Regions from separate parts of the Buttiauxella sp. AC142 genome, predicted to be linked through region 1. Evidence: predicted binding sites of a transcription regulator. Region 1 holds the regulator's gene; each other region holds the start of a gene.

What was found. Region 1 encodes Fur, which represses iron uptake genes when iron is present. Its sites were predicted from a motif close to ATAATAATGAGAACNACTATCAA; they were not measured.
Region 2: AC0IWZ_RS11205 (TonB-dependent siderophore receptor) is a predicted target of Fur. The motif match lies at 2,694-2,716, and genes of this name have one in related genera.
Region 3: AC0IWZ_RS07180 (siderophore-interacting protein) is a predicted target of Fur. The motif match lies at 2,351-2,373, and genes of this name have one in related genera.

What each region holds. Positions count from the first base shown of each region.
Region 1 is NZ_CEEDCH010000001.1:1,144,001-1,148,936, forward strand. Features, by position in the region: gene glnS (glutamine--tRNA ligase) at 1-612, shown strand, start outside; gene chiP (chitoporin ChiP) at 1,085-2,482, shown strand; gene chiQ (ChiQ/YbfN family lipoprotein) at 2,530-2,862, shown strand; gene fur (ferric iron uptake transcriptional regulator) at 2,952-3,404, opposite strand; gene fldA (flavodoxin FldA) at 3,691-4,221, opposite strand; gene ybfE (LexA regulated protein) at 4,373-4,654, opposite strand; gene ybfF (esterase) at 4,790-4,936, opposite strand, start outside.
Region 2 is NZ_CEEDCH010000001.1:2,429,236-2,434,171, forward strand. Features, by position in the region: gene AC0IWZ_RS11195 (alpha,alpha-trehalase) at 1-498, shown strand, start outside; one part of gene AC0IWZ_RS11200 (IS3 family transposase) at 1,068-1,975, opposite strand; one part of gene AC0IWZ_RS11200 (IS3 family transposase) at 1,975-2,425, opposite strand; gene AC0IWZ_RS11205 (TonB-dependent siderophore receptor) at 2,763-4,936, shown strand, end outside.
Region 3 is NZ_CEEDCH010000001.1:1,573,438-1,578,373, reverse strand. Features, by position in the region: gene AC0IWZ_RS07195 (TetR/AcrR family transcriptional regulator) at 1-88, shown strand, start outside; gene bhsA (multiple stress resistance protein BhsA) at 189-446, opposite strand; gene AC0IWZ_RS07185 (TetR/AcrR family transcriptional regulator) at 694-1,326, shown strand; gene AC0IWZ_RS07180 (siderophore-interacting protein) at 1,356-2,249, opposite strand; gene iutA (ferric aerobactin receptor IutA) at 2,444-4,633, shown strand; gene AC0IWZ_RS07170 (Gfo/Idh/MocA family oxidoreductase) at 4,774-4,936, shown strand, end outside.

The DNA.
Region 1 (4,936 bases):
ATCATTGAAAACTTCCCGCAGGGCGAAGTTGAAATGGTCACGATGCCTAACCATCCTAACAAACCAGAGATGGGTAGCCGTCAGGTGCCGTTTAGCCGTGAAATCTACATCGACCGCGCTGACTTCCGTGAAGAAGCCAACAAACAGTACAAGCGTCTGGTGCTGGGCAAAGAAGTTCGTCTGCGTAATGCATATGTGATTAAAGCCGATCGTGTTGAGAAAGATGAAGCAGGGAACATCACCGTGCTGCATTGCTCCTACGATCCGGACACATTAAGCAAAGACCCTGCTGATGGACGTAAAGTGAAAGGTGTAATTCATTGGGTCAGTGCTGAACATGCATTGCCGGTTGAAATCCGTCTTTACGACCGTTTGTTCAGCGTGGCGAACCCTGGGGCTGCTGAAGATTTCTTGGCCACAATTAACCCGGAATCTCTGGTCATCAAGCAAGGTTTTGTCGAGCCAAGCCTGAAAAATGCCGAAATCAGCAAAGCGTATCAGTTCGAGCGCGAAGGTTATTTCTGCCTGGATAGCCGTTATACAACAGCTGAAAAACTGGTGTTTAACCGTACCGTCGGGCTGCGTGATACCTGGGCCAAAATGGGCGAATAACCCTAAGGTTACATGGTCAATGTATGACAAAAACGCCGCAAATCGCGGCGTTTTTTTTTCGCTTTAGAATCATCTGGTTAAACATTTCTTCACATTCGCGTTGCGAATTAATGTTATTTGCGCTCCTCACTGCAAAATTTTCACGGTCAATATCGGAACATTAATAATTCTTTGTTTAATTATGTGAGCGCTCTCATGTAGAGTTTTGTATGTTAATAATTTCAATTATCCAGATAAAACTCTTGAGTCGTCATTTGTTACAAATACTCATAAATTATGTGCTCTCTGTCATAATATCGGAATGAACTCTTACAAAGTCGTTGATAATTCGCGTCGCGAAAAATAGTCTTAAGGAAGCAGTAATGCGGGCAAATATTCATAACCGCTTTAGCCGTTAGGCATTTTTACTTTTTTCGCTACATGACGTCTTTTAACGTCCAGCGATTATTTATTCGTCAAAGAGGAATTTTCTATGCGTACGTTTAGTGGCAAACGTAGTGCGCTGGCGCTTGCAATCGCAGGTGTTACGGCTCTTTCAGGATTAGTGGTCATCCCTCAGGCAACGGCAGCAGGTTTTATTGATGATTCAACGCTGACCGGCGGCGTTTATTACTGGCAGCGTGAGCGTGACCGTAAAGACGTCACAACGGGTAAATACGAAACTAACCTTGCGCACTCCACATGGAACGCAAACCTGGACTTCCAGTCAGGTTATGCCGCAGACATGTTTGGTCTGGACGTTGCGGCCTTTACTGCTATCGAAATGGCAGAAAACGCTAACAGCGGTCACCCAAACGAAATCGCATTCTCCTCTTCTAACAAAGCTTATGACGAAGATTATTCCGGCGATAAGAGCGGCATCAGCCTCTATAAAGCAGCGGCTAAATTCAAATACGGCCCGGTATGGGCGCGTGGTGGTTACATTCAGCCAACCGGTCAAACTCTGTTAGCACCACACTGGAGCTTCATGCCTGGTACTTACCAGGGCGCAGAAGCTGGTGCAAACTTTGACTATGGCGATTCTGGTGCGTTGAGCTTCTCCTACATGTGGACCAACGAGTATAAAGCTCCGTGGCACCTGGAAATGGACAAGTTCTATCAGAACGATAAGAACACCAAAGTTGAATACTTACATTCACTTGGCGCGAAATATGACTTCAAAAATAACCTGATTCTTGAGGCCGCATTTGGCCAGGCTGAAGGTTATGTTGATCAGTATTTCACTAAGGCGAGCTACAAATTTGATATCGCGGGCAGCCCGTTAACCACCAGCTACCAGTTCTACGGCACGCGTGACAAAGTTTCTGACGGTAGTGTGAACGATCTGTACGACGGCACCGCATGGTTGCAGGCATTGACTCTCGGATACAGAGTCGGCCAGGTTGATTTGCGCCTTGAAGGAACCATGGTTAAGGCTGATGGCCAACAGGGCTACTTCCTACAGCGTATGACGCCAACCTACGCCTCTTCCAACGGTCGTCTTGATGTGTGGTGGGATAACCGCTCTGACTTCAACGCCAACGGTGAAAAAGCGGTATTTGCAGGCGCGATGTATGACCTGAGCAACTGGAATCTTGCGGGTTGGGCGGTGGGCGCTTCTTATGTTTACGCATGGGATGCCAAACCAAGCTCCAAACCAACCACAGACGGTTACTACGATGCGGATAACCGCCTGAAAGAATCTGCGTACAGCCTTGATGCGTTGTATACCGTTCAGGATGGCCGTGCGAAAGGCACTCTGTTCAAACTGCACTTCACTCAGTACGACAACCATTCCGACATCCCAAGCTGGGGCGGTGGTTACGGCAACATCTTCCAGGATGAGCGTGACGTGAAATTCATTGTTATCGCACCGTTCACCATCTTCTGATTCGAATCCGGGCGTGAAAACGCCCGGTTTTCTTAAGGATATCAAGCATGAAAAAAATCGTTCTGACAGTGGTGATGGCGTTAGGTTTGAGTGCGTGTGCGCAGCAACAACCTAAAACGGCTCCGGAAGATACGAAACTAAAACAAGCGTATAGCGCCTGTATTAACACCGCAGAAGGTAATCCGGATAAAATTCAGGCCTGCCAAAGCGTGTTGAATGTACTGGCTCAGGAAAAAGAGCATCAGGATTTCGCGAAGAAAGAAACGGTTCGTACCCTGGATTACCAGAACTGTATTCAGGCGACCCGCACGGGTAATGATCAGGCGGTAAAAGCTAAATGCGATAAAATCTGGCAAGAGATTCGCGCTAACAACAAATAATGGTAGTGCGTAAGCCATAAAAAAACCGGTGAGTGTCCTCACCGGTTTTTTTATGCATGGCTCCTGAATCAGAAGCCAGAATATACGGATTACCTTTCGCTGATTTCGTGTGCGTTTTCATCAGTACGGCAATCACCTTCAGCGCAGTGACCGTAAAGGTACAGGCTGTGGTTAGTCAGACGAATGCCATGACGTGTTGCGATTTCGCGCTGGCGGGCTTCGATTGAATCATCACTGAATTCAATAACCTTGCCGCAATCCAGACAGATCAGATGGTCATGGTGATGCTGCTGCGTCAGTTCGAATACGGATTTGCCGCCTTCGAAATTATGACGAGTCACAATGCCTGCATCATCAAACTGGTTGAGTACACGATATACGGTGGCGAGACCAATCTCTTCACCCATATCAATCAGACGTTTATAGAGGTCTTCCGCACTGACGTGGTGGTTCACCGGCCCCTGCAACACTTCAAGGATTTTTAATCGCGGAAGCGTGACTTTCAAGCCGGCTTTCTTTAATGCGGTATTATTGTCAGTCATGCGGAAATTGTCCTGTTGCTTAACGATTCGCTCGGACTCAGGGTGAGCGTTAAGATGAATGCGTCTCATTATAGAACTGCCACTTCTAAATGGGAACCGCAAGTATTATGCATAATCAAGCTAAAAAATGGCGGCTGAGTCGCGATTTGTTTGCCTTGCTAGCTTTTTGATCAGGAGGTCATTGTACAGGGACAAACTGAAAAGTTAAAAATTTGTAGCAATTATTTTAATCGATAATATCTATCAATGTGACGCAACCCGTTTAAAAGCTGCGTCACATCCAGAATCAGGCGTTGATGATATCAGCCAGGTTCAGCTCGTCAGAAACTTGCTTGACCCATTTCTGAACGCGTTCAGCCGTCAGTTCTGGTTGACGATCTTCATCGATAGCCAGACCGACAAAGTGATCGTCGTCAGCCAGGCCTTTAGAGGCTTCGAAATGGTAGCCCGCAGTTGGCCAGTGACCGACGATAGCTGCGCCGCGTGGCTCAATGATGTCGCGGATAGTACCTAACGCGTCACAGAAGTATTCTGCGTAATCTTCCTGGTCGCCACAGCCGAACAGAGCAACCAGTTTGCCATTGAAATCAACTTCTTCCAGCGTCGGGAAGAAATCATCCCAGTCGCATTGTGCTTCACCGTAATACCACGTTGGGATGCCGAGAAGCAGAATATCGAAGCCTTCCAGGTCTTCTTTGCTGCTCTTAGCAATGTCATGCACCTCAGCAACTTCTTTACCGAGCTGTTTTTGAATCATTTTCGCGATATTTTCGGTGTTACCAGTGTCGCTGCCGAAAAAAATGCCTACGATTGCCATGAGTAAAATAACCTCTTGATACTTAATGGTATGGTGGCTGCTATTTGGCCACAGATAGGGCAATCATAGCAGAACACTTCGTGGTGCGGAAACTGCTATCGCCCCGGTGTGCACAGACTGCAACATTGCATACCAGGACATAGCACTAAAACTAACTGAGATGCTGCTTCAGTTGTGCGAGTAGTATCTCTTCAATCAGCTCACTACGGCTGATATTGCGCGCTTCAGCCAGTTGGTTGAGAGCATCTACCGCATCGTTATTGAGCTTTAGCTCCACTCGCTTCAGGCCGCGTACTTTATCGCGCTTGAGTTGATTGCGTTTGTTGATACGCAATTGCTCATCACGCGTTAGCGGATTTGTTTTTGGTCGCCCCGGGCGACGCTCGTCCGCGAACAGATCTAATGTAGTACGGTCCGTTTGTTCTTTTGCCATGATTAGACTACTGACAGGGAATTCAGGTGGCACTGAGCGGGGTGCTCTGGCGCAATTTAGCGCGCAATCATACATCAGCATGGCTTGCGCGCCAACGCGTTAGCCGCAACTTGCGGCCAGTCGGTTTGTTTTTAATCAGTTTGCTGCGGATTCATCAATATAACGATGAATTGCGCGCAAAACAGCATCAGGTTTTTCGGCGTGAACCCAATGACCAGCACCGGCAACCACATGCGCACGGGCCTGTGGGAACTGCGAAAGCAGCTGTTCGCGGTGAGATTC
Region 2 (4,936 bases), 1.3 Mb from region 1:
ACTGCCGCGTCGCTATTCCCGCTGTATGTACATTCAGCATCGAAAGAACACGCCGACAAAATGGCAACCATTACCCGGGCGCAGTTACTGAAAGCTGGCGGCCTTGCCACCACCAACCTGAAAACTGGCCAGCAATGGGATGCGCCAAATGGCTGGGCACCGCTGCAATGGGTAGCAACCGAAGGTTTGCAAAACTACGGGCACCAGGATTTAGCCATGGAAGTGAGCTGGCGGTTCCTGACAAACGTGCAGCATACCTACAACCGGGAGAAAAAACTGGTGGAGAAATATGATGTCTCTTCTACCGGTACGGGCGGCGGTGGCGGCGAATATCCGTTACAAGATGGTTTCGGCTGGACTAACGGTGTGACGCTAAAAATGCTCGATTTGCTATGCGGCACTGAAAAGCCGTGTGATTCGACGCCAGACAAATTGCCTTCGGCAACGCCTGGGCCGGTGACTGAGGCGACGAAGCCCGCTCCGGCAACCACGCAGTAGTTTTCCTCCTGCCCTCACCCTGGCAATTTTGTCAGGGTGAGATCTGGAAGTTGTGGTGTTTTTCCGTTCACCCGAACGTCTGGTTATCTCTGCATCCGTTGTTAACGGTGAACGTGCCAAGGAGAGAACGCCCTATCCTTGGCAATCCTGGCGCCCGGACATTAAATTGCCGCTCCGCGGTAAACCCCAGCTTATCCCCAACGTTCAGGGTCGTTCGCGACTCGCTCCCGGCGATCGCTCACTTTCGCTGCTCCCGGCAGCTCAACCCTACTTATGGGTAACGCCGGGGCAATTTATACCGGGGACAAGGTCAAAACCGATTCGGCTTTTGACCTTAGCTTTTGACGTTGACCTTTGAGTCCGGCATAAATCGCCTCCGTTTTGACTGGAAGGCCGGGTCGAGCCGTCGGGAACGGCGAGAGGTTGTGATCGCCGGGAGCGAGTCACAACCGACCCAGGGACTGAAAGGAAAAACGGAGGTTTACCGCAAAGCGGCGATTTAAACGCCGGGAGCCGGGATTGCTAAGGGTGCTGCGGTTGTACTGAACCCCAAAACCTGGACACGTAGTTTATTGCTGTATTTCCATCTGAGTCCGGTACTCTACCGGACTCACTCCACCCGTTTTCAGACTAATACGCTCATTGTTATAATAATTAATATAATCAATAACATCTCGTTTGAGCACTTCCACAGAGTCATATCGTTTCCTGTGGTACATCTCCGCTTTCAGATGACTGAAAAAGTTTTCCATTACGGCATTATCCAGGCAATTACCCTTCCTTGACATGCTTTGCGTTACCCCGCCATCTGCCAGCATCGCCCGCCACATCAGCGTTTTATAATGCCAGCCCTGATCACTGTGAAGTATGAGTCCTTTTTTCCGGTAGTTCACCTTCAGTGCATCATCCAGCATTTTGCATACCAGACGCTGAGACGGGCTGCGCGACGTATGCCAGGCCACGATTTCATGGCTATACAGATCCTGGACAACCGACAGATAAAGCTTATGCTCTCCGGCCCGGAACTCCGTGACATCTGTACACCATTTCATGCCGCTGCTTTCCGCTTTGAAGTTACGGGCCAGCAGATTATCTGAAGCTGGTCCGCCACCGGGCATGTACGAGCGATACTTTTTGCGGCGAATGTGGCAGGTCAGGCCGTGCTGCTTCATGAGTTTGCGGACTGTCTTATGGTTCAGCGTAAAACCTTCTTTTCTCAACGCCAGCGTCATACGCCGGTAACCGTAGCGCCCCATATGACGCACATTAATGGCCATGATAGCCCGCACAATACCAGCATATCTGTCGGTTTCCGCTGCAGGCTTCGTGGCATTGTAATAGTACGAACTCCGCGCCAGTCGGGCTGCACGGAGCAGAAAAACAAGCCGGTGCGCGGGTAACAGTGACTGCACTATTTTTGTTTTTTCTGCTGCTCCCTGAGGGCATTTTCCTCTCTCAGGGCTTTCAGCTTTTTTAGATAAGCGTTTTCCGCACGCAGATATTCGAGCTCTTCCTGCAGTTCAGCGTGGGTCATCTCACAGAAGGGTTTTGAGCCAGGAGGGGATTTTGCTTTGGGCACAGAGACTCCTTTTTTAACAGGATGAAGCGCCTCCGCCCCTCCTTCACGGTAACGCTTCAACCATTGCTGGATGAGCGTTTCATTAGGAATGGCGAAGTGCGCAGAAGCTTCGGCACTGCTGCATTTGTGTTTCATCATGTAGCGAATAACCCCGAGCCTGAAGTCCTGAGTATAAGTGCGGGAAAGTCGGTGCTCCAGCCCGGCTTCGCCTTGCTGCCTGAATGCACGGATCCATCGACCCAGGGGCGATTTTCCGACACCAAACAAAAGGGCTGTTTCATTGAGTGTCCCTTTTCGGGAAAGATAATACTGAACGGCAGACAGCCGGACTGAGACAGGATATTTCATGGTTTGAACCTCAAGATACTGGATACAAAGATCCAGGATCTGGGGTTCAGTACAGCGGTAGCACCCTTAGCACGTTCATCGGTTCGGTGAGTACAGATATCACTGAACGTTTAGTGAACGGAACTTTCTCCGTATCGGTAGGAACCTTCCCTCAACGTTACGTATAAGAGATAGGTCAAAGGAGTGAGGACTCTCCCCCCTCCCCATTCCCCTTTCTTTTCATGGTCTTTCATTTCCTCCCTGCCAATATCTGCACTTGAAACCGCAAACAATAACGATAATAATTCGCATTCCATTATTACAAGCAATTACATTTTGGCTTCAGGGATTACACTTCATGAAACTGGCATTTACCGTAAAGCGCTCCGCTTTACTCTGCGCGCTTGCTTTGTCTGCGCCGACTTACGTCGTGGCGGAAGATACCGTCGTCGTGACCGCAGCACCTGCGCCTACTTCCACCAGCGCGACGGAAGGCTATACCTCGCCGGTGAGCAAAGGTGCGACCAAAACTGATGAGCCAATCATCACCACCGCTCAGTCGGTTTCAGTGATTACGCGTCAGCAAATGGACGACCAGGGCGCGTTATCGGTTAACAGCGCACTGAATTACACGCCTGGCGTGTTCACCGGCTTTGCGGGTGGCGCAACACGTTATGACACCGTTGCCCTGCGCGGTTTCCACGGCGGTGATGTGAATAACATTTTCCTTGATGGCCTGCGCCTGATGAGCGACGCCGGCAGCTACAACGTGGTTCAGGTTGACCCGTGGTTCCTCGAACGCATTGATGTTATCAAAGGGCCTTCTTCTGCGCTTTACGGACAGACTATTCCTGGCGGCCTGGTGATGGAAACCTCGAAGCGACCGCAGTTTATCGAAGAAGGCCACGTTCGCGCGATGTACGGCAATAACAGCACCAACGGCACTGCGTTTGATTACACCAATGCGATCAACGACGAATGGGCGTATCGCATTATCGGGATGACCAAAAATACCGATACCCAATATGAAAATACCCGTGATGAACGCTACGCCATCTCCCCGTCCCTGCTCTGGCAGCCGGACGAAAATACTTCGCTGGTGATGCGTGCGTATCTGGAAAAAGATCCTTCAGGCGGTTTCCACGGTTCTGTTCCGGCAGACGGCAGTATTTATTCTTCGACAGGCCGCAAAATCAACACCGGCTTCTCTGACGTCGAGCCGGGTAATGACGAGTTCAAACGTCACCAGCAGATTTACAGCTATGAGTTTGCGCATAAATTCGATGAGGTGTGGGCATTCCGCTCAAACGCCAGTTACACCCATTCCAACGTTGGGCTGAAACAGGCTTATCAAATTGGCTGGGCTGATGCGCAGCATAACGAACTGATGCGTTACTACAGCGGCGAAACCTCATCTCTTGATGCTTATGCCATTGATAACCAGCTGGAAGCAGATTTCGCCACTGGCGAGCTGGATCATAAAGTGGTGCTCGGCGGTGAGTTCCATAAATACACCAATAACCTGTCTGATGATTCCGCTTATACCACCAATATCAACCCATGGACCGGCGAGTCCGGCGGCCCTGGCGGTTTCTACTATTACGACCCACGTGACCCGACTTATTCCACCATCAACCAGGGTTTGCTGACCAAAGCAGGCAAGCGTCAGTACGAACAGACCGGCGTTTATTTGCAGGATGATATGAAGTGGAATCAGTGGCATATGACGCTGTCTGGTCGTTACGACCATATCGTGACGAAGAGCCATATTGTGGCGCAAGCTATTGATAGCGACGTAACGGATAACCGTACCGATGACCATTTCAGTGGCCGGGCATCATTACTCTATGCCTTCACCAACGGTGTTTCGCCGTATATCAGTTACAGCCAGGCGATTACCCCGCAGGTTCTGCCGGGCGCCGATGGCAAATTGCTGAAACCTACCACTGCCGAGCAGTACGAAGCGGGGGTGAAATATCAGCCAGTGGGCACCGCGGATATGTATACCGTGGCGCTGTATGATCTGACGCAGAAAGATGTCGGCAACCGTGTCGTGCAGGGCAGCTACTACGAACCTGCGGGCAAAGTTCACTCGCAAGGTGTTGAACTGGAAGCGCATTCCCAGTGGACGCAGCGTTTCTCAACCATCGCCGGGTACACTTACAATAAAGTGCGCTTCAAAGATGCGATTGACGGTAACGATGGCAACACGCCATATGTGACGCCTGACCAGATGGCCAGCCTGTGGGGTATGTTCAAGGCAGATTTTGGTATTAGTGTCGGCGCGGGCGTGCGTTATATCGGCAAGCAATGGGCGGATAACGAAAACACCCTGCGCGTTCCTTCTGCCACATTGATGGATGCGATGGTTCGTGCAGATATGGGCGCGTGGACTCCTTCGCTGAAAGGGGCGTTCGTGCAGGTGAATGCCACCAACCTGACGGGCCGTGATTACGTTGCGGGCTGTTATGGAACGGGTTACTGCTACTGGGGGGCCGAGCGCTCTGTAATTGCGACCGTGGGATATGATTT
Region 3 (4,936 bases), 430 kb from region 1:
CAGCGCGCGGGAAGATGCAAGCCACGAGGAATTAAAGCAGATCGTCAACACGACACTTCGCTTGTTACCGGAGCTGAAAAAAATCTAACCCTCGGCGGCGCCTGCCGCCCTTTTCAGCAATAGAAAAAGGCCCTGTTTTTCAACAGGGCCTTTCTTATGGAGAGAGTTTTTACTTAGAGGGCACAGGCTTATTTATAAATTACCGCAGTACCGTGCAATGTATTTGGTCCAGTGACTGAAGTAATGCGGAATGAACTTGCGCCCATTGCTTCAGCTTTCTGCGCCAGTTGGTCTTCCAGAGAACCCAGGTTAGTCCCGGCGGATGCGCTGATCGTTCCTACTTTCTGCTCGCCAACTGGGGCAGCCTGAACTTCAACAGCTGCAAAGCTTGCAAATGAAATTGAGCTAAGAACAACAGCAGCAATAAGATTTTTTACGTTTTTCATGATAGTTACCTTGGATAAACATTTATAAGGCCGTTAAATTTATTTACTTAACGTTCGATAACTAAATCATAAACGTGATCTGCATCACACGTCAAATTAATTTTATAATGACCGTTAATTATTTTATAAAAGCTTATATTTTCATAAGCATAGGAAATAATTATTTTTCCACTCTTCCCTATAGCTACCGCGTGATATTATTTTTATAATGATCGTTCAATAAACAGACAAAGGTTAAACGGCGCATATGTCATCTGATACGACTTGCATTAAAAAAAGCCGTGGCCGACCGAAAGTGTTTGACAGGGAAGCAGCACTCGACAAGGCCATGGCTTTGTTCTGGCAACACGGTTATGAAGCCACTTCATTGGCGCATCTGGTCGAAGCGACGGGCGCAAAAGCTCCGACGCTGTACGCAGAGTTCACCAACAAAGAAGGGTTATTCAAAGCCGTTCTGGACCGCTATATCGAACGTTTCTCGCAAATGCGTGAGAATTGCCTGTTCTGCGAAGAACGCACGCTCGAGCAAGCACTGGAAGATTATTTTTCGCTGATTGCGAAGCTCTTTACTGAGAAAGACACGCCAACAGGTTGCTTTATCATCTGTACTTCCTCCGTGCTGGCCGCATCTTCGGAAGATATCGCGGCAGTGATAAAAACGCGTCAGTCGATGCAGGAAGAAACGCTGGTGCGTTTTCTGGCCAAGCGCCAGGAACAAGGCGAAATGCCTGCGACCAGTTGTATCCGTAAATTGGCTAAGTACCTGTGCTGTATTATTCAGGGGATGTCAGTGAGCGCGCGCGAAAACGCCAGCTATGAAGAGCTGATGCAAATCGTGAATACGACGATGCGGCTGATGCCAGAACTTAAAAAAATCTAATACAGGGCGGCGTTTGCCGCCCTGCTCTTTTAACGCTCCCGCCCTTTACTCCAGTACGCCATAAAGTTGATGGTGTCATGGTTCACACCGCATTCACCAATCAAATGGCGGCGCAGGAGTTTCACCACCGTGGATTCTGCCGCGACCCAGCCGTAAAAATCATTGCTTACCGTAGTCGCTTTATCCCACAGCAGTTCGCCTTCCGCTTCTTCATTAAGTTCCTCCGTCACGCCTGCGGCTTCAGGTAGCTGCACATTTTCTCTGACGGATTTGAGCAGGCATTCTCCATGCGAGGCATTCGCTGTTTTACGCGCTAACCAGTGAATTTGCGCGAAACTGAACTCGCTCAAATCGACACAGTCACCTTCGTCTGGCACTTCAAAAAATGCCTGAATTTGTGGCGGGTTCTGCCCCGCAGCCAGCAATTCAAGAATACCTTTCGCTGCGGGCAATGCCGTTTCGTCGGCGATGATTAGCCCATGGCGTAAACCGCTCGGCGGAGTCCATTCGTATCCACCGCTGTCTTGAGTATATTCGGCATTAGGCGCAACGATTTGAATCTGGTCGCCAGGTCGCGAGTTAATTGCCCATGCTGAGGCCGGCCCTTCCGTACCGTGGCTGACAAATTCAACGGTGACTTCCTGGCGCTCGCGATCAACCTTGCGCAAGGTATAAGTGCGCACCACGGGTCGCTTTTCTCTGGGCAATTGTTGCAGCAATTGATACCACTCGCCTTGCTCCGGCAGAGCAGGAATAGAGCCATCTTCAGAGGGGAATAACATTTTGATTCGCTGATCGGGCGAGTCACATTTCATATGTGCAACATCCGGACCGCCAAACACCAGACTCAATAGCGAAGGTGAAACTTGCGATTTATGCACTAACTGGACATTAAACAAGCGATACCCTTGCACTCCTGCCATTTCGACTCCTTTGCCGCATCAGGCCAACATCCAGAAAAAGTAAACCACATAAATCATGTGATTATTCATAAGATTAATTTAAGAAATACTATCAATTGAGATTGATAATGAGAACCGTTATCGGCAAAATCCAGTCCGTTCTTATTTCAAAATATTTTCAAATGTTAATCTTTTCCATCTAAGGAATGATGATGATGCATAAAAATGCACGCTGGGTGCTTAACCCGCTGCTTCTGGCGATGATGGCTCCAGCTTTTGCGCAGCAAACTTCAGAAGAAGATATTCTGGTTTCTGCGAACCGTATGCACCGTACCGTGGCAGAAATGGCGCAGACGACCTGGGTTATCGAAGGCACTGAACTCGAACAACAAATCCAGGGTGGCAAGGAGCTGAAAGATGCACTTGCACAGTTAATTCCAGGGCTTGATGTCAGCAGTCAAAGCCGCACCAACTACGGCATGAACATGCGCGGCCGCTCTATCGTGGTGTTAGTAGATGGTGTTCGTCTGAATTCTTCCCGTACCGATAGCCGCCAGCTTGATTCCATTGACCCGTTCAACATCGAGCATATTGAAGTGATTTCCGGCGCGACCTCTTTGTACGGCGGCGGTAGTACCGGCGGTTTGATTAACATTGTCACCAAAAAAGGCCAGCCTGAAACCCAGATGGAATTTGAATCGGGCATTAAATCAGGCTTTAACAGCAGCAAAGATCACGATGAGCGTATCGCAGGGGCAATTTCTGGCGGCAACGAACATGCGTCCGGACGAATGTCGGTGGCCTATCAGAAGTTCGGTGGCTGGTTCGATGGCAATGGCGACCAGACTCTGCTTGATAACACGCAAACCGGCTTGCAGTATTCTGACCGTCTGGATGTGATGGGAACCGGCACTCTCAATATTGATGAAACTCAGCAATTACAGTTAGTCACGCAATATTACAAGAGCCAGGGCGATGACGATTACGGGCTAAATCTGGGCGAGAATTTCTCGGCTGTTACCGGAAATGGTAATGCTTACGTCAGCGACCAACTCAATTCAGACCGTATTCCTGGCACCGAGCGTCATCTGATTAGCCTGCAATATTCCAACAGCGATTTCCTCGGCCAGGAGCTGGTTGGGCAGGTTTATTATCGCGATGAATCCCTGACGTTCTATCCGTTCCCGACCCTGACGCGTGGCGCAGTCACCAGTTTCTCTGCCTCGCAGCAAGATACCGATCAGTACGGTGCAAAACTCGCACTGACCAGCCAGCCCGTTGATGGCTGGCAAATTACCTACGGTGTGGATGCCGACCACGAAAGCTTTACCTCAAACCAAAAATTCTTTGATTTAGCGAAAGCGAATGCCTCAGGTGGGTTGAATAACCAAAGCATTTACACCACCGGGCGCTACCCTGGCTACAGCATTACCAACTTCGCGCCATTCATGCAAACCAGCTATGACATCACCGACATGTTTACGCTAAGCGGCGGCGTCCGTTACCAGTGGACTGAAAACAAAGTTGATGATTTTGTTGGCTTTACTCAGCAACAAGGCATTGCAAATGGTATCGCTCAATCAGCGGATTCTATCCCTGGTGGCACCACTGATTACGACAATGCTTTGTTCAATGCTGGCGTGTTAATGCACATCACCGAGCGCCAGCAAGCGTGGTTTAACTTCTCGCAAGGCGTTGAATTACCTGATCCAGGAAAATATTACGGTAACGGGACTTACCGCCTGGTCAATGGCCATTATCAACTGGTGAACAGTGTGAACGTTGCACAGTCAAAACTTCAGGGGATCAAGGTCGATTCGTATGAGTTAGGCTGGCGCTACTCGGGCGATAGCCTGCGCACGCAGGTTGCGGCTTACTACTCACTGTCTGACAAGTCTATCTCCATCAACCGTGCAGATATGACCATCAATGTTGAAGATGACAAACGCCGTATTTACGGCGTTGAAGGTGCCGTGGATTACTTTATTCCAGACTCAGACTGGAGCACCGGTGTTAACTTCAACGTGCTGAAATCCGAAACCAAAGTGGATGGAAAATGGCAGAAATGGGACGTGATTTATGCCAGCCCGTCGAAAGCCACGGCATATGTGGGCTGGGCGCCAGAACCATGGAGCCTGCGTGTCCAGAGCCAGCAGACCTTTGATTTAACCGATGCCAGCGACAATAAAATCAATGGTTACAACACCATCGACTTTATCGGTAGTTACGCTCTGCCACTAGGTAAGCTGAGCTTCAGCATCGAAAACTTGCTGGATAAAGACTACACCACCGTGTGGGGTCAGCGCGCGCCTCTACTCTACAGCCCAACTTACGGCAGCCCATCGCTGTACGAATACAAAGGTCGTGGGCGCACTTACGGCGTGAATTACTCCCTGCAATTCTAAAGTTCCTCACAGCAGGCTGGCGAAAAACCAGCCTGCTTTTTACTCTCATACACAAAATCCCTCTCGACCAAAATCCAGTAGTCATTTAAAACATAGGGACTCTAATGATAGGTACGGCTTATATTTGGTAGGATTAGCTTATGTTGGCAGGTTTAATAGGTTTAGGTTCAGTCATCGAAACAGCATATCTCCCGGCACTACGCCGCCTCTCTCTTCCCTTGCTCGAATGTTACGGTTTTGACGCTAACCCCACGCGTCAGATTGACGGGATTAACCGTTGTAATTCCCTGGACGCACTGCTAG